Regions from separate parts of the Lysinibacillus sp. NPDC093216 genome, predicted to be linked through region 2. Evidence: riboswitches for the same ligand, from Rfam matches in the RefSeq annotation. Region 2 holds a riboswitch; the other holds the start of a gene.
The links. A riboswitch is a leader RNA that binds a small molecule or an ion and turns the genes downstream of it on or off. The one in region 2 is predicted to bind FMN.
Positions count from the first base shown of each region.

Region 1: it holds a riboswitch for FMN, as region 2 does, so the genes downstream of both, ACQKOG_RS00070 (ECF transporter S component) here and ribE (riboflavin synthase) in region 2, are expected to answer to the same signal.

Region 1 covers NZ_JBNNVB010000001.1:9,056-19,027, reverse strand. The annotation lists gene ccsB (c-type cytochrome biogenesis protein CcsB) at 1-1,168, shown strand, start outside; gene ACQKOG_RS00090 (response regulator transcription factor) at 1,326-2,042, shown strand; gene ACQKOG_RS00085 (ATP-binding protein) at 2,035-3,810, shown strand; gene sigX (RNA polymerase sigma factor SigX) at 3,894-4,427, shown strand; gene ACQKOG_RS00075 (RNA polymerase subunit sigma) at 4,424-5,731, shown strand; FMN riboswitch at 6,026-6,224, shown strand; gene ACQKOG_RS00070 (ECF transporter S component) at 6,447-7,034, shown strand; gene ACQKOG_RS00065 (sodium-dependent transporter) at 7,199-8,545, shown strand; gene ACQKOG_RS00060 (STAS domain-containing protein) at 8,614-9,000, opposite strand; gene ACQKOG_RS00055 (methyl-accepting chemotaxis protein) at 9,055-9,972, opposite strand, start outside.
Region 2 covers NZ_JBNNVB010000005.1:89,264-99,235, reverse strand. The annotation lists gene ACQKOG_RS08110 (spore germination protein) at 1-1,062, opposite strand, end outside; gene ribH (6,7-dimethyl-8-ribityllumazine synthase) at 1,233-1,700, opposite strand; partial or broken gene ribB (3,4-dihydroxy-2-butanone-4-phosphate synthase) at 2,051-2,641, opposite strand; gene ribE (riboflavin synthase) at 2,854-3,489, opposite strand; FMN riboswitch at 3,632-3,757, opposite strand; FMN riboswitch at 3,883-4,008, opposite strand; gene ACQKOG_RS08090 (hypothetical protein) at 4,238-4,375, opposite strand; gene ACQKOG_RS08085 (hypothetical protein) at 4,420-4,521, opposite strand; gene ACQKOG_RS08080 (YibE/F family protein) at 4,929-6,047, shown strand; gene ACQKOG_RS08075 (YibE/F family protein) at 6,047-6,826, shown strand; gene ACQKOG_RS08070 (HAD hydrolase-like protein) at 7,145-7,762, shown strand; gene ACQKOG_RS08065 (VanW family protein) at 8,296-9,288, opposite strand; gene ACQKOG_RS08060 (hypothetical protein) at 9,469-9,972, opposite strand, start outside.

The DNA of each region.
Region 1 (9,972 bases), on a different contig from region 2:
TAGAAACCTATTATTTGTAGCTTTCATAGCCTACCTAGTTGCAACTTTATTATTTGGTGGTTCGATAAAGCAATCGAATGCTACAGGCAAAAATACCGAAAAATGGGGTAAAGTGGCGATCACTGTCACAATTATAGGTCTACTTTCGCAGCTTGGTTATTTTGTCACTCGTTGGATTTATGCAGGGCATGCACCTGTTAGTAATATGTTTGAATTTACGACTGCGTTTGGGATGTTCATTGTTGGGGCATTCGTTTTGATTTATTTTATTTATCGCGTGACGGCTCTGGGCTTAGTAGCATTACCTGTGGCGTTATTAATAATTGCCTATGCAGCAATGTTCCCGAAAGAGGTAACTCCTTTAATGCCGTCTTTACAAAGTTACTGGTTAACAATTCATGTTATTACAGCTGCTTTGGGGCAATCACTTTTAGCAATTAGTGCGGTAGCAGGACTAATTTATTTATTAAAAGTAGTTAATTTAAAGAAACCTTCTAAACAACGTTTCTGGTTAGAAGCGGTAATGTTCTTCCTTGTAGTAGTCGTTGGTTTCGTAATTGCTACATCCGTTTTTAGTTTGATGGGTTACGATTCAACATATACTTATGTTGATAAAGAGGGTAATGGACGTCAAATTGAATACAAAATGCCGCCACTATTTGGTATGAATGAATATAAGGCAGTTGAAGAACATGGCATGTCTCCGTTAGTAGAAATGCCTCCGCTCATTAATGCGAAGAAATTAACATCAGTTGTGTGGTCATTATTAGTAGGGTCTGTTTTATATTTATTGATTCGATTAATTGCACGACGTCGAATTAGTGCGATTTTCCAACCTTTTGTCAAACGGGTAAATTTACAATTAGTTGATGAAATTGGTTATCGTTCAGTAATAATCGGCTTCCCAGTATTTACGTTAGGTGCTTTAATCTTTGCAATGATTTGGGCACAACTTTCGTGGAGTCGTTTCTGGGGATGGGATCCGAAGGAAGTATGGGCACTTATTACATGGTTATTCTATGCAGCATTCCTACACTTACGTTTATCGAAAGGCTGGGAAGGTGAAAAATCTGCATGGTTAGCATTAATTGGTTTTGGAATTATCTTATTCAACTTAATTGCTGTTAACTTGATTCTTGCAGGTTTACACTCATACGCATCAGCATAGACTAAGTTGATTTTGAGCATATATGATATTTTTACGTCGCTAGTATTGGAAAGAAGAGCCTTCTTGCTGTGGCAAGAAGGCTTTCTTTTCTTTTCAATAAGTGCTGTACCATGTACAATAGAAGGTAGAGAAAGATTAGAAGAGAGGGATCGTGAAAGTGTCAGAAAATATTTCAGTATTAGTAGTAGATGACGAGGATCGTATTCGACGCTTATTAAAAATGTATTTAGAGCGAGAAGGATACCTTGTTGACGAGGCAGAAAATGGTGAACAAGCGATCGAAAAATCTTTGGAAAAAGAGTATCACTGTATTTTATTAGATATTATGATGCCTGAAAAAGACGGGCTTGAAGTTTGTGCGGAAATCCGTGAACGTGCAGCAACACCAATTATTTTATTAACTGCAAAAGGCGAGGAAGCGAATCGCGTACAAGGCTTTGAGCTTGGAGCAGATGATTATATTGTAAAACCATTTAGTCCTCGTGAGGTTGTGTTACGTGTGAAGGCTATATTACGCCGTTCACAAGCATTCTCACCTTCGACAAATGCTTCTTCTTCAAAAGATTTAGTTGTGTTCCAACATTTAATGATTGATCATGATGCGCACCGTGTAACAGCAGAGGGTATTGAAGTAAATTTAACGCCTAAAGAGTATGAATTGCTTTATTTCCTAGCTAAATCACCAGACAAAGTATTTGACCGTGAACAATTACTAAAAGAAGTTTGGCATTATGATTTCTTTGGCGACTTACGTACAGTTGACACACATGTAAAACGTTTACGCGAGAAGCTCAACCGTGTATCTGAAAACGCTGCAAAAATGATTGTTACTGTATGGGGCGTTGGTTACAAATTTGAGGTTGTCAATGAATAGAATATGGAACAGTGTTGTCGGGAAGCTATGGGTAACCATATTGCTTCTCGTTTCATTTGTATTGTTTGTTTTCACGGTTTTAATGCTTGAATTTCTTCAGAATTACCATATGCAACAAGCAGAAAGCTCCTTGCGTCAAACTGCAGCAACAGTTGCCAGTATAGTAGATGATAATGAAACGGCAGAATCGACTTCGGAATTATTAAAAGATATTTTACCTGAAAGTACAAATGCACTTATTGCTATTAACCATGATAGAATTTCTTTCGCTATGCAGGAAGGTGTCAATAAAAAAGAAATACAGGATATGATTTTAGCCAATAAATCGTTCCAAGAAGTTTTTCAATCAGATAAACCGATTATTAAGGAAATGATGATGCCGTCTTCTACAGACAAAGAAAAGTTGGAATCGTATGTTGTGCTTGGTTTCCCGCTAAATGTGGAAAATGCTGTACACGGGGCTGTCTTTATTTATCAAAGTCCGGATGCGCTGCATAAAACATCGAAAGAGACGACGAAAATTGTCTTTTTATCTGCTTTCATTGCCTTTGTGCTGACGACATTTTTTGCGTTTTTCCTTTCATCACGTATTACGTCACCATTACGTAAAATGCGTGAGCTGGCATTTGAAATTTCTAAAGGGAATTTTGAAGCGAAGATGCCGACTACACAAAATGATGAAATTGGCCAGCTTGCAGTTGCCTTCAATCAAATGGGCCGTCAATTGAAACACAATCTAGAAGTGATCAATCAAGAAAATGAACAGCTTTCCAATATATTAACATCGATGACAGACGCAGTTATTACGTTTAATCGTGATCGTACAATATTATTAAGTAATCCGCCAGCGGACCGTTTAATGCAAACGTGGTTTGTTAATAAGGGATCACAAAGTGCGAAGCCAATTCCGCCAGAGCTTTATCATATGCTCGATCATGTACTGATGTTTGAGGATAAGCTTGAAGAAGAAATTGAGATGGATGGAAGTTACTATACGTTTACGATTAGCCCTCTTTATAGTGAGGAATCGATACGTGGAGCGGTTGCGGTTATTCGTGATATGACAGAGCAGCATCGTTTAGAAAAACTGCGTTCAGACTTTATTGCCAATGTGTCTCATGAGCTACGAACGCCAATTTCGATGCTCCAAGGCTATTCAGAGGCTCTAATGGATGATGATTTTATTCAAGATCAAGAAGAACGTAATGAAATTACAAAAATTATTTATGATGAATCGAAACGTATGGGACGTCTAGTAACAGATTTATTAGACCTTGCGCGTATGGAATCGGGGCATATGACGCTTTACAAAGATGAGCTCCCGATTAATTCAACATTTGAACGTATTACTCAAAAATTTGCACAGGTGGCAAAAGAGCAACATGTTCGTCTAATATTTGACAGTGAATTTAATGACGAAGCTTCGATTAGTATAGATGAGGATCGAATTGAACAGGTTTTAACAAATTTAGTTGATAATGCTCTTCGTCATACTGATGAAGGGTCTGTAACAGTGAAGGTTGAGCAGGAACCAACCTTTGCCAAGGTTTCTGTTCAGGATACAGGGCATGGTATTCCGCAAGAGGACTTACCATATGTCTTTGAACGTTTCTATAAAGCAGATAAGGCACGTACACGTTCTAAAGGCGGAACTGGCCTAGGTTTAGCTATAGCTAGAAATATTGTCAAGGCACATTCAGGCAATATTATGGTAGATAGTGTGCTGAAAGAGGGGACTACCTTCACGTTTTATTTACCTTTTGATTAATACTATTAAAGAGTGGTATTAATTGGATGTAACTTCTGTGGACATTTAGACGACAAATATAAATAGAACGGGGGTGGAGTGCTTTGAATGACTCCGTGTTCCATCGGTTATACGATGCATATCATCAAGACGTGTTCCAGTTTCTTATTTATTTAGTAAAAAACCGTACACTTGCTGAGGATTTAGCGCATGAGGTTTATGTTCGTGTATTGCGCTCATATGATCAGTTCGCAGGAAATAGCAGTGAAAAGACTTGGCTTTTTGCTATTGCTAAAAATGTCGCTATTGATCATTTTAGAAAGCAGGCTGTACGTCAAAAACATTCACTTGATTTTTTTGATTGGGAAACGGAACAGCTACATTCAACCACACCATCACCGGAGGACGTATTGCAGGCCAGTGATGAATTTATGCAGGTGCAAGTAGCACTCGAACACTGTACAGGTGACCAAAAAATGGTCATTATTATGCGCTACTTTCAAGACTTATCGATTGCAGAAACTGCACAAATACTAGATTGGACAGAAGCGAAGGTAAAAACCACTCAGCATCGTGCCATTAAATTTTTACGGCAACAGCTACAACAGGTTAGAGAACAGGAGGCGAAACGGCAATGACACATAACCAATTTGATGATGATCAACTTGAGCATCTATTAAATAATGCCCCTAAGCTTTCTGACCGCCGTTCAAAAGAAGAAATATTAAATCGATTATTGACAGATGCTCGCTTGCAGGATAATATCCATCTTCAAGAAGCTATACAACAACCAATAGATGATGAAATAACATCGCAAGAGCAACAACACAGTATTCCTACGCAACAAGAAAGTACCGAGACTGCAACAACAAAGAAGAAAGTTCGTAAATGGCCAATCTTTATGAGTGTTGCAGCAGTTTTCGCTTTAACAGTAATTACAGGCTCTATGTTCATGAATCATAATGATGCAAAATTAGACCAGGCTAATGCTCCTGAAACCTCTCAATATTCAACATCGCAGGATAGTCGAGCAGCGAAAAGCTTTGTCAACCAGGATAAGATTATGGAATCCAACAACATAGTAGCAAAACATTCAAGGATTATGTCTCTACGATCATCTGTTTATGAGGAAGATTTAACAGAAGCAGTAGTGTTTCATATTGGTTTGGCAAATCGTGATAAGAAAAGCGTACCGATGACGTATATCATTCCAAATGAACGAGTTGCCACTGATTTTCCGAAGAAAAAGCCTACAACATTACAAATGTATGAAAAGTATGCGCCGCAAATTGATGAGAAAGCAAATGGTTTTACTAACTATCATCCATATAAAGGAGAATTGAAGGAGAAGGGCGATAAACTAGTTCATGTATTGCCGGAGAAAAATGATTATGATGTTGCTTCAGCAGATACTAATGAATATTTAGAGACTTTACAGGATACATTCTCAGATTCAGAGTATAAAGATATTGAGTTTGAAAATCCTGATGGTACAGCCTACAAATTTTCCAAGGAAGAAGAGCCAAGTAATCCTAAGGCATTAACAAGCTCAAATCATTTTAATTATTATTTATATAAAGATGAAAATGGAGCTGAATATTTATCACCCGATTCTCGTAAGACTTTTCCCACTGTAACAGAAGCGCTTACCGATATGCGAAATAAAAATGATGATGTATACGTTTCAGTTGTACCAGAAAATATAGCATACACTGTAAAAGAAGTAGCAGAAGGCGTTATTGTTACATTTGATGAGCCGCTTGATTTAACGACCATGGATACTGTTCGTGCAACTCAACTGATAGAAGCTATGATGCTCACTGCTGCAAGCTTTGATCAACAAATACGTTTAGACAATGTTGTACAGGAAACCTGGGAAGGATTTGATTTAAAAAAATTCTTGCCAAAGCCTGTAGGAGCCAATAAACGATATATGCCATAAACAGCCTAACAACAAATAGACGAACAGAACATAAATAAATTTTTGGAGCATTCTCGCCACTATATGTGCGTGAATGCTCTTGTCATTTAACTTAGCAATTATTTTCAGTAGCGAAAGCGAAGCGTCACCTACGAAGTCTCTCGCCTCTATAGGTGATGAGATGAATAAGGATTTAAGCTACTTTTCACGAGTATTTATTAAAGCATACAAGTTTAATCGGATTTTTTTAAAGCAAAGCTATTTACTTTTCTCTAATAATTCATTATAGTAAGGCTATGAAATAAAAAAATAATGATTCATCTTCGGGGCAGGGTGAAAATCCCGACCGGCGGTAATAGAGTTGTAAATCGCTAATGTTTCCTTTAAGACATATTAGCTCGCATGATTTACTAAAGGCTCTTCAGCCCGCGACCTGTGCAAATAATTTTTTTGCATGGCTGACTTGGTGCAATTCCAAGGCCGACAGTTAAAGTCTGGATGGGAGAAGATGGAGGTACGATCGTCATTCATTGTTATGAATTTAGCTATGTACGAGCGTTTTTTCGATGTGGTTTCACACAGCGTATGCTCAGAAAATAGTTAATTAATGGCGTTTTTTAATCATGCCTATTCTCCCTTATGCTCTTTTGCATAAGGGTTTTTTCATGATAATAATTGATTAGGTCGTAACCTTTCTTCTTGCGAGATTGAATCAGCAAAGAGGAGAGAGTTTTCTATGAAGAAAAATGTTAAACTTCAATCGTATATTACGATTGGTATGCTGAGCAGTATTTCGTTTTTATTAATGCTTTTTAATTTCCCGATTCCGCCATTTCCAATGTTTTTGGAAGTGGACTTCAGTGATATGCCAGCATTACTAGCAGCAATCACTATGGGACCTGTAGCGGGGATTTTAGTAGAATTATTTAAAAATGTGTTGGACTGGGTTTTCTCAGGCACGCCAACGGGAGTACCGGTAGGACATATCGCGAACTTTGCAACAGGTATTTTATTTATTTTACCAGTGAGCTTTGTTTTTAATCGCTCCAAAACAGTTAAGGGCCTTATCGGAGGTTTAGCTGCTGGAACAATTGTAATGGCAGTAGGAATGAGCATCCTTAACTATGCAGTATTTTTACCTATGTACACTTACTTTTTAGGTATGGAGCCTGTTGTAGGTGATTCACTATATAAAATGATCGTAGCTGGTATTTTGCCATTTAACATTGTGAAAGGTATTTTAATTACTATCATCATGGCATTACTATTCACAACAATGCGTAAATGGATTGATCATCAGCGTTCTATGTATTTAACAAAATAATTAGGATGAGACCTCGAGCTGTTAAGCGTTCGAGGTTTTTTATGTAGAATGGTTGAGGTGTTGGATAATATTACGCAAAAGTAACATATAGAATTAATGTAGTCGACTGTATTATTTTATTGTAGAATAAGGAAGAGTTGAGTAAGTTAGAGGAGTTTGAAGAGATGAGTGAAAAAAAGAGTCAGTGGTCTAGTAAACTAGGCTTTATTTTAGCATCGGCTGGAGCTGCAATCGGACTGGGGGCAATTTGGAAGCTTCCATATGTTACTGGACAAAGTGGCGGGGGAGCATTTTTCCTGATTTTTGTGCTATTTACATTGTTGATTGGTTTACCGATGTTATTATCAGAATATATTTTAGGTCGTGGTACACAGTCTGAGGCTGTGACTGCCTATAAAAAAATTGCACCTACTAAAACAGGTTGGGCTTGGGTTGGTCGTATGGGTGTGCTCGGCTGTTTTTTATTATTAAGTTTTTATAGTGTTGTAGGAGGTTGGATTTTTATATATAGTGGCCTTGGTGTGACTGGGGCTGTTATTGATCCTTCCGTGGATCCTAGTGAACTATTTGCAAAGATTGTAGGAACACCTTGGATTACATTGCTAGGTTTAGGGCTGTTTACGCTAGTAAATGTATTAGTCATTTCACTTGGCGTGCAAAATGGTATAGAGAAGGCCAATAAGTGGATGATGCCTTTATTATTCATTATGTTTATTGTGCTTGTTGTGAGGGCTTTAACATTAGATGGAGCAATGGAAGGGGTTAAATTCTTCTTGTGGCCTGACTTTTCAAATATAACTGGAAAGGCAATATTGGAAGCGTTAGGGCAATCCTTCTTTGGCTTAGCAGTAGGATTTTCTTGTCTTGTGACGTACAGCTCCTATTTAAAGAAAGATGTGAGCTTACCTAATTCCGCAGGCTCTGTTGTTCTTCTCACTGTGCTTGTATCGTTTTTAGCAGGATTAGCCATTTTCCCTGTTGTATTTGCTTTTGATTTAGAACCGGCATCTGGACCAGGCTTATTATTTACGGTTCTGCCAACAGCATTTAGTCAAATGCCATTTGGTGAAATATTCTTAGCGATGTTTTTATTATTATTTTTATTCGCAACGCTAACTTCTTCCTTCAGTTTATATGAAATTATCGTAGCGGCATTTATGGAGAAGGGACGTATGTCTCGTTCTGCATTGACGATGCTACTAGGTGTAGTAGTCTTTATTGCAGCGATTCCTGCAGCACTTTCATCAAGTACATTAGCTGATGTATCAATTTTTGGAAAAACAATTTTTGATGCAACTGACTTTTTAGTTTCTAATTTAATGCTTCCGTTGGGTAACTTATTGATTGCTATCTTTATTGCGTATGTAGTTGATAAAGAATTTGTGAAGAAGGAATTATTAATAGGAAGTCAAATGGGGCAGGGGTTCTATTCAGCGTATCGACTACTGATGTTAATAGTAGTACCTTTTGTCATTATCGTTGTGTTTGTAAATATGCTTTTACAGTATTAAAAAGAGTAGGTTGCATTCCGTTTAATAGGAATGCAACTTACTTTTATGTTTGGGGGACAACGATAGGGTTAGTATTCGCTAAGTGATAGTTCACCTAACCAGCCTTCTTTAATGATCTGTCTTGCTTGCTCTTCGCTTTTAGTAATAGGGAATACTTTATCGACTTGTGAAATAGCAAACAAATTGCGAATGAAATCATCGACAACAATAATGGCGATTTTCTTTTCTTTTACAGATACTTTCTTTGCGAAATTGACAATCATGCCAAAGCCGGTACTATCGATGTTTGTAACCTTTTGCATATCGATAATATATCCATGCTTTGTTTCCAAGCTTAACGATTGAAGCTCAATTTTAATCTCTTCAATCGACCCATATTCTAAATCGCCAGTAAACGCAATCAAAATATAATCAGACTTTGTGTCAATAACCATCGCAATTTTCTTCTGATCCATACTATAGCGCCTCCATTTTCTTTTTCATGTAAGGAAATTCTAATTCTATAGAAGTTAAAACTTGAATTTATTGACTTCGTTTTGTAATTTATCGGCAATCGATGCTAATTCGTCTGAACTTTGTGTAATTTCTGCCACAGTTGCATATTGTTCTTCCGATGTTGCGGCAATTTCCTCTGTTGCTGCAGCGGAGTCTTCAATGATACGGGAAATATCTTGAATGGCTTGTTGAACCCCTAAGGAGTTGTTGTTTACATTCGTAAATGCAGCCTTCATCTGCTCAACGCCGTTTTCTGTTTCTTCGACCTTTTCAACGATTTCTTTTAATGCAGTTCCTCCTTTATTGATAATTGTTACTTGCTCCTCTACTGCTAGTAGATTACTTTCCATCGTGCGAACTGTCACAGAGGTTTCAGCCTGAATATCTTTAATGAGATTTGTAATTTGTCCTGATGCTAAACTTGATTGTTCAGCTAACTGGCGTACCTCTGATGCAACGACGGCAAAGCCTTTTCCTTGCTCACCTGCTCGTGCTGCTTCGATGGCTGCATTGAGGGCGAGTAGATTTGTTTGATCCGCAATACCCGTAATAACAGTAATAATGCCGCCAATTTCTTCAGAGCGTTTACCGAGTTTTTGGATAGAATCTGTTGCGTAAGACACTGTTTGTGTGACATCGCTTAAATGTTTTATAGCTTCATTGATCGCCTCTTCACCTTGGCGTGCAAAATGGGTCGATTCTATAGCGCTATTTAACGTATTCTCGGCTTTTTGTAAACTGGTCGATACTTCTTCAATTGTTTTTTGCATCATAGACACTATTTGTTCAGCTTGATCAGATTGAGTCGTAGTACCGACTGCAATTTCATTCATCGTAAGTGCGATTTGGTTAGAAGCCTCACTTGTTTGATGTGATGATTCTGCTAATGAATGCGATGAGTTAGCTATTTGATTGGCGCTACCAGCTACGAT
Region 2 (9,972 bases):
ACTGATAACATTGGGTAGATGAATATTTGCTTCTCGAAATAATTCGAACATAAAAAGCATCATTAATATTTCAAGAGTAGTTGGAAATGGGAGTCCCATTCTTGATTCAACGACAGTTGCCAATAGGATGAATGGCAGTTGTTCTTGATGGTGGGTCGTTAATGCAAGCCAAAAACCTGGTAAAAGTATACTTATTAAGATAGCTATTATTCGTAGTATACGCTCCATAGAACTTACAATAATCGGATACTCATTATCCTCACCGGATTTAAAAAGTAACATTGAATTAGCCGGGGTAATGATGGCATATGATACTCCATCAACTATAATGATAATGCGTCCTCTACTTAAAGCTTGTACAGCAAAATCAGGGCGTCCAGTATAATCGTGTCTAGGTAGAATTTTTGCACTTTGCTCAATTCTCTCCATCAATAAATCCCCACTAAATACAACATCCGTATCAATTCGTTGCAGCTGTAGTTTTATTTGCTCAAGCATTTTTTGATTGACGATATCTTCAAAATAAAGTACAGCTACAGTTGTTTTGGATCGTTTACCAAGTTCATATGTCTCAACACTTAATGAATTAGTAGGAATCCGTTTTCGTAATAAAGCAATATTGATAAAAACATCCTCAATAAAATCATCTCTCGGACCTTTGACAACTAATTCAAGGGTTGTTTCTTTAGGCTCTCGATTCGGTTTTTTAGCGATATAGCTTGAATATAACAAATTCATATCTTCAAAATAAAGTAAAACATGTCCTTTATAAACTCTTGTAATAGCTTCATCTTTACTTGTTATTTTCTGAAGATGGGGAACGTGTAAATTGTTTTGTATATGTTCTTCTAACATTTCCTCTGTTGTTGCAGTAAATAATGATTGAACTCGTTGCACAATAACGGTCTGCAGTAACCGCTCATCAACCATCGCTTCACATTTTATCAAATGTACTTTATGTTGCTGAAAGGAATACTCTTGGAATATCACATCAGCAGAGCGTTGAAATAGTGACTTCAAAGATTTCAAATTTAATTCTTGTTCCATTGAAGAAATATCCATCAACTCCTACTGAGCCAGCCCCTAATTAGTACATTTATGAGTAATAACATAAATACACTTACGGATATTTTCCCCATTGTCTAAAAAAATATTCAAGAAAACTTTAATGTTTATAATACTTTTTCAGAATAATTCATCTGCGAAATTTTCATACTATTATTAGGAAAAATTTATCCAATCATCTTCTTTAAATTTGCCATTTCAATAGCGGACATTGCTGCATCATAGCCTTTATTTCCTGATTTAGTCCCTGCACGCTCAATCGCTTGTTCAATATTTTCTGTAGTTACAATGCCAAAAATAACAGGTACATTTGTAGTTAGTGACACATTTGCAATTCCTTTTGCTGATTCATTACATACATAATCATAATGTGTTGTTGAGCCACGGATTACTGTACCTAATCCAATAATTGCATCATATTTCTTTGTTTCAGCTAACTGTTTCGCGATGAATGGCACTTCAAATGCACCAGGAACCCATGCTACATCGATAGAATTCTCATCCACACCATGACGCTTTAAACCATCTAATGCACCGTCTAATAATTTGCTTGTAATAAATTCGTTGAAACGACCAACTACTACTGCTATTTTTAAATCCGTACCAATTAATTGTGCTTCAAATGTTTTAACCATTTTGAATCTCTCCTCTATTATTTAGTCTAATCATCATAACGTGGGGTTGATTTCCGTTCCGACTGGGCGCTTTGTTATTGCTTTCGCGCAGAGCAGAGCTTCCTGAGGGCGTCCGATGAGCCCCTTCGCTTGCGCTCCAGGGTCTCGGGCCAACACGATGTTGATCACGAATTATCACAGGACGTGATGGTTTTAGCCTTCGTTCCTCTATCCGCTAATCCTCAAGGAGTCGCCCAGTCTCCACTCCAATCAACTTATATACATAAAGTACGTTTTAACAAATGTCATTCCAAACTTTTGTTGATGATCCTTTATATTGTCTGTGTGTTTTCTTCCATTATTAGTTTAAGACGATAAGTGGCCAATGCTTCAATTGAAATCATTTTTAAATCATGTTGCGCTGCATATTTAACAAGGTCATTAAAGCGTAGCATTTTGCCATTGTCCCCCATAATTTCACAAATAATGCCCGCAGGAATACTATGACACAGCTTGGCCAAATCAATTGTAGCTTCCGTATGTCCTCTACGCTCTAATACACCATTGTCCTTTGCAATTAACGGGAATACATGGCCCGGTCTACGAAAATCCGCAGCTTTTGCCTGTGGTTTTAGCATTTTTTGTATAGTCATTGCCCGTTCAAAGGCGCTAATTCCAGTTGTTGTGTCTACATGATCTATACTAACGGTAAATGCCGTTTGATGATTATCAGTATTAATACTAACCATTGGCTTTAATGCTAATTTTTGTGCAAGCTCCTGCGAAATCGGCGTACAAATAAGACCTCTTCCATAGGTCGCCATAAAGTTAATCGTTTCTGGGGTCATAAATTCCGCAAGTGCGAGTAAGTCCCCTTCGTTTTCTCGGTCCTCATCATCTACTACGATAATCATCTTCCCTTGTTTTAAATCCTCTATTGCTTCTTCAATTGAATGTAGCAATATCGCCACCTCCAGTTCTTAAAGTGTTATTAGATCAATTATGCCTCGGCATAATTGCGTCCGGATTGCTTAGGCCTGCAAGCATGACGTTGGTCACTCAGCCGTTTCCACAGAACGTGGCGTTCTTAGACTAAGTTCCTCTATTTCAGCGGATGTTTTTTGTACCGAAAGCGTAGCGACAGGTACAGATGTTTTGGCTTCGCTGAAAGAAGTTAAAACCCGTTTTTTGCTAAGAAGTCTCTTGAAATGGTTGGTTCCTGTCCATACTTAAGTTGATGCAAAATGTATTTTCCAACTAAATCGGTTTCTATATTGACGAGATCACCAATTTTTTTCATACCTAAAATTGTTTCCTTGTATGTGTGAGGTATCAGTGATACTGTGACACCGTTTTTCTCGACCTGAAAGAGTGTTAGACTCGTTCCGTCAATTGTGATGGAGCCCTTTGGAATACAGTAGCTCGTTAACTCCTTCGATAGTTCAATATCAATATAGACTGCATTTGCTAATGGCCGCTTGCGCACTATTTTCCCTACCCCGTCAACATGTCCGGATACAAAATGACCACCGAAACGTCCATTAGCTGGCATAGCGCGTTCTAAATTTACCGGATCTCCAACTGCGAGCTGCTGTAAATTTGTTGCGCTCACTGTTTCAGGCATTACATCCATCGTTAGCTCTTGTCCATTAAAATATATCACTGTTAAACAAACACCATTGACCGCTATACTGTCCCCTAGCTTTACATCCTCTACCATTTTCTTTGAAATAACGGTGATTTTCATACTTTGTCGATCGCTTTGCATGGTTTTTACGGTGCCAATATCCTCAACAATTCCTGTAAACATTTTTTCACCTGCTTTCATTCATTTAATAATTTCCGCTCAAACAAAAAACCCCTTAGAATAAAGGGGTTTGGGAGTTCATATACATAAGACGTCAACAAATAAACCTTATGGATATAATATTTTTTCCATAGGCTGTCATCTCATCGTTCTTCTCCCATCCAGACTGTCACTGTCGGTTTTGGATTTGCACCAAATCAGCTTGCGCTCACGGACTTTGAATTTCTTCATCACCGCCGATTGGGAATTTCACCCTACCCCGAAGAACTACTGCTATTCAATTTTTTAGCCAAATAAAACAAAAACTACTTCCCGACTATAAAATGGGAAGTAGTTAACATAAAAGCATACTCAAATACACCTTATAAACTCAAGCGAATTTAAAAAGCTCATACTTTTACCCTTCTCCCATCCAGACTATAACTGTCGGTTTTGGATTTGCACCAAATCAGCTTGCGCTCACGGACTTTGAATTTCTTCATCACCGCCGATTGGGAATTTCACCCTACCCTGAAGGATATTTTTATTTAGCTATTTCTTACGATAACACTAATTTATTTTATTATCCAGATAATTCTTTATAAATTTTTTTCTATAGTTCATTTCACATTCGCAAGTTTGCCTATCGTTGCGTTTGTAAATTGCTACAAAAACAATGAATTTATACAGTCAAACTACCATCAACAGAGACAACAGCATCAGCCATGAAGCTTGCTTTATCTGATGCTAAGAATAGGACCGCTTCTGCTACTTATTCTGGTTCACCATGGCGTCCCATACGTACACGTGACATTTCTTCTGGTACGTACCCTGTTTTTTCAAGTGTTTCACCAACACTTTGAAATAATGGTGTAACGATGCCGCCTGGACACACAGCATTAATACGAATACTTTTATTTGCATACTCGACCGTGACGCCTTTCGTTAAACCGATTACCGCATGTTACTTGCGGAATATACAGCGATACTGCGTTCTGAACGAATACCTGCCGATGAAGCAGTATTAATAATCGATCCTTTACCCTGCTTTTCCATTACTGGAATAGCACATTTCATGCCAAACCATTCCTCTTTTGATTAAATACTGCCTAACCTGGCCAGTATCAATTCAACTATCGCGTCCTGAATAATGGCGATTTCTCCTATATTTTTTCGCTTCCTTCACATGCTATGTTGTACCATCCCATTTGTCATAAGCAAAAAATTAATAAACACTTACATAATGAATAACAATAATTTAATTATGCTAAAACTAACTAAGTAAGCTAAAATCTACTATATAATTAAGGAACCTCTATTCAATTAGCACGTTACTTTATAATGGCATTTTTTAAATCTGCTTGACATTAAAAAATTAGTGATATTGTGAGTCATTTTCGTGCCATTTTAACAATGAACGCATAAGTACAATCAGATTCCTTTCTCACATTGGAGGCTTTTTATTGCAAAACATCTTGAAAAAAAAATCTAAATTTATATTTTATACCTTTATCGCAATTTGCTTTATCGCTTCTGTTTTTTTCGTTTATCACAACGAAGCATTTTATGATCGTCCAATTGCGGAAGTTATAAAAACGGAATTAAAAGAATCAAACCCTGTAACAGATATGTATGAAAATGAAGATCATTTATATACTCAGCAAATTACAGCTGTATTAAAAAATGGTAAAAAAAAAGGTAAGCTTATTCATTTTACAAATGAGTATTCAGCATCTGGGGCTTTTGATCAAGAGTACCATGTTGGGAATAAATTATTTGTTTCCATTAAAGTAAATACAGACAAAAATGGAGATTTAACTGGGGCTATTTTAGACGTGAAACGTGATCAGTTTGTCTTGATAGTGGCGTGGATTTTTATTTTTGCTTTGCTAATTGTCGGTAAAAGACAAGGATTATTTTCAATCATCAGTTTAATTGTAAATTCGCTTGTATTATCATACGCTTTGGATTTATATATAAATTCTAATATAAATTTGATATTTATTAGCGGGGTATGTGTTCTTTTATTTACGGTCATTTCTTTAATTCTCATTAACGGCTTGAATGAAAAAACATATGCAGCGATAGTGGCAACACTTATAGGAACATTTATTTCTATATTGATTAGTGCTTTAGTTTTGTGGATTACATCCGAGAATGGGCTTCGATATGAAGAAATGCAATTTTTAACGCGTCCATATCGAGTGATTTTTATGGCTGGGTTATTTATTGGAGCACTAGGAGCTGTAATGGATGTCTCCATCACAATGGCTTCTTCAATGTTCGCTTTATTTGAGCAAAACGAAGAAATATCTGACCAAGCATTGAAAACCTCAGGGATGGACATCGGGAAAGACATTATGGGAACGATTACAAGTATTTTGTTTTTTGTTTATATTTGTGGCTCAATCCCTATGTTGATTTTATATTTAAAAAACTCTTATCCATTAGGGCAAACACTTTCCATGAATCTTTCATTAGAATTAGCTAGGGCCCTAGCAGGTGGAATCGGTGTTGTCTTAACGATTCCAATCAGTTTATACACTTCTATTTTTTTCATTAATCGAAAGAGGGCAAAATAATGAATGTATTAGTATGGTTAACTGCCATTTTATTCATATTGATGAATGTTATCGGTGGAAAAAAAGGAGTACGATCTTTTCTATCTTTATTTTTAAACTTTGGAGTACTCTTTATCACCATCTTTTTAATGACCAATCAGAAAAATAGTCCAATTATATTAACGCTCATTGCCTGTACCGTCATTAGCTGGATTAGCTTATTTTTTATTAATGAAATGAGTAGTAAAACAGTAACTGCATTCATTTCTACAATGATTACGATTGTAATTTTATTACTATTCATTGTTTTTGTAACGGAGAAATCAATGATTCGAGGATTCGGGGAAGAATCCTCTGAAGAGATTAGCATATTTTCTCTTTATATTGGCGTCAATTTTGTGCAAATTGGAGCTTCCGTTATTATTATGAGTACGATTGGAGCAATTTTGGATGTTGCCATTTCTATTGCTACTTCCATGCATGAGATTCTTCATCATAATCCGTTAATTAGCAGAAAAAAATTATTTACATCAGGTTTAAGCATTGGAAGGGACATTTTAGGTACAGATACAAATACATTATTTTTCGCTTTCTTTGGTGGATATTTAAGCTTGCTCATTTGGTTCAAAGATTTATCTTATTCAATTGGTGAAATCATTAATTCTAAAGTATTTGCCACTGAACTTATTATGATATTTTGCGCAGGCATTGGAATCGCACTTATCATTCCTATCACTTCCTCGGTAAATGCATATTATTTAACAAAAAAACGAGATACAACATCACAAGATGCTTCATAATAGTCGTACCTGTCATCCAGCTCAATACTAACGGATGACAGGTACTTTTTTTGTCCATTCAACTACATAAAAACTGTATAGATAATTTCATTATTGATTTCGACACATTTTTCGGTACAATTTTTACCAAAGAAGTTGCCATAAGCCCCTTTACCCTGAAAAAATATTTACCCATTAGTAAAAAAATTATTCATCTGGGGTCATTTATAATACGCTGTTACATATTCTGTATAATCATGTCATTATTTTAAAATAGGCAGTAACATTTTCAAGAAAAAGACGTCTTTACAATTAGATGATTAAAGGAGAAAGTTTGTCATGAAATATATAATCTTTGATTTTGATGGAACACTGGCTGATTCAACAGCAGTGTTTGCATCAGCTTGGAATACGATTGCGCAAAAGTATAAATTTAAAGGAATAGAGTTAAAGGAAATCGAATCATTAAAAAAACTATCTATAGCGGAACGCAGTAAATTATTCGACTTCCCTATGTATAAATTGCCCATGATTTTACCACAGTTTTATCGCCTGTACCGCCAGTCATTAAATGATGTTCATCTTTATGATGGTATTAAAGAAGTCCTTACGGAAATTGATCAAAGAGGCTATAAAATCCTTATTATTTCCTCCAATTCACAGGAGAACATTTTAGAATTTCTAAAAATGAACGGTATTCATTGTGTGTCAAATGTTCTTTCTTCAAACCGTATTTTTGGAAAGGATAAAGTGATAAAAAGTTTTTTAAAGGGCTCGGGCATTACACCTTCAGAAGTTATATACATTGGTGATGAACAAAGAGATATTGTAGCCTGCAAAAAAGTGGGCGTGCCTATTATTTGGGTTAGTTGGGGATATGACGCTATTGAAGTTGTACAACAAGAGGATCCCGAGTACAAAGTAGCTACACCACAAGAAATTTTAAATATCATATAAGCTAAGAGGATCATAGCAATTAAAAAATTGCTATGATCCTCTTGTTGTTGAAAAAATTATTGTGGGAATGATTTAGGGTGTTCAGATATACCACTGTCGCTCCGCTTTCGCATATAAAAAACATTGCTGCAGCTTCATTTTATTAGAGGAACAGATTGAAGATACATATTAAGCGAAGTGGTTGATTGGAGTGGAGACTGGGCGACTCCTTGGGGATTAGCAATAGAGGAACGAAGGCTAAAACCATCACATCCTGTGATAACGCCTTCGTGACTAACATCCTGCTGTTGCCGCTGCCGCTACGCTTTCGCGCAGATGAAACCCTTTTGCTGTTGCTTCGTTGCACTACGCTTTCAATGAAACCCTTTTGCTGACGCTTCGTTAGCACTACGCTTTCGCACAAAAAAACATCTGTTGCCCTAAGCGGCTCATCGGTCGCCCCCAGGAAGCTTTGCTCTGTGCGAAAGCGAAGCGTCAGCAACCAAGCGCCCAGTCGGAACGGAAATCAACTCCTCGTTTTGTAAAGAGCAATACTATTGCTTTTTCAAGATTTCTACATATTTTTCCGCTGTTCTTACCTCAACTGTAAGAGAATTTTTACTATAGCTAGCTTTAATTAAAAAAGGTACGTTAGTTGTATTTTGAAATCTGAAATCTAAGCCACCATAGGAAACTGTAGCGTCTCTTCCTTTTGGAACGTACCCGACATCTAAAGAATGGTGATGACGTTCAACAAATTTTACTGGTATTTGATCAACCGCATTAAATAAGGTTGAGGACGTTTGACAGATACCTCCCCCAATGCCCATCACAACCTTTTTGTTGATGATTTCTGGTGCAGGCTGATAACCATTTACTTCGTCCCTAGGTCCAACGACTGTATTAAAGGAGAAAGAATCTCCACTTCCAACGATAACATTATTAATTGCCTTCGCAGAAAGTTCAATATTTTTATTTCTTCCTACATCATGCGTATTGAAGTAAGTTGTATAGGATGCCACAACCACGTCTTCTAAATATGGAATATCTTCAAAATTATAGCCGCTTTCTGTAACAGATAGAGGCATCTCCACTGTACCACCAGTTGCTGATGCTTCTAATATTCTCTCTACTAATTCACTTTCTTTTAAAACAGTTAAAGGACTACCTTTAATTACTTTTCCTTGATCGTCCAGCTTATCAAGTATCATACGCTTATCATAGCCGGTTGTATTTTCATTCCCTCTCGCTAAACCTTTTGCTAATTGCTCAATTTGTTTTGTATACGATAGTCTATCACGTTCATAGTCCATTTCTTGCGGTGAAATGGTTTGTACGATGGCTTGTGTAGAAGGATCTACAATTTCAACAACGACTGGCTCTGCTTGTTGTTGTTCAAAGGTAACAGGCTTTTTTACACCATCAGCTTTATGCTCTGACTCTTGAACTTGTTGTTCTTGTTTTTTCTCATCCGCAGATTTCCCCTGACAGCCAATTAGCCCAATCGTACAAATAATACATAGTGTGGTTATCCACTTCTTTTTCAAATAAAACACCTTCCCTATCTTCATACTACAGAGACATCTTATTCGTGTATTGCTGATAGTGTGTTTCATTTCATTATTTTTATTTGTTTATAAAATGAAAACACTCTACAAAGTTGAGTGACATTGTAGAGTGCTATTTTTTATAGATGCAGGGCACGGTACATCCCTTTATCAATTTTTTCATTTTGCATATTTCACATTAAACCTAAAGATCAATACTATATAAATCCAATCATAAATAAAAATTGCAAGCGAAATGATAGTAATCAATGGTGTTCTAAAATACAAATAGAAGCAAACTGCTGCTAACACAGTTCCAATCATTTTACAAATGGCTATGCCCATTGATTGTCCACTTAAGTTCCCTCTTTGAATGAATAAGGCGATAAAAAGCCCTGACATCATCAGATTTTGGAAAAACGCGGCATATATGCCTGCCGTATCTTTGAATTCATGCATCATCGCTAAAATCGTGAGAAAGCTTACTACGAGTGTTATGAAAAAAGATGTATAAAATACCTTTCTCGGAATAATTTTTTTATACTCCTTATAACCATAAAGTAAAAATTGCATCAAAATGAAGATATCCAAAAGAAACCACAGGAAAGTAAGGATCCTTTGCAAGTCATTTAGCGGATACATAAATGAAAAAATAAATTCCCATGAAATATTGGCACAAATTGC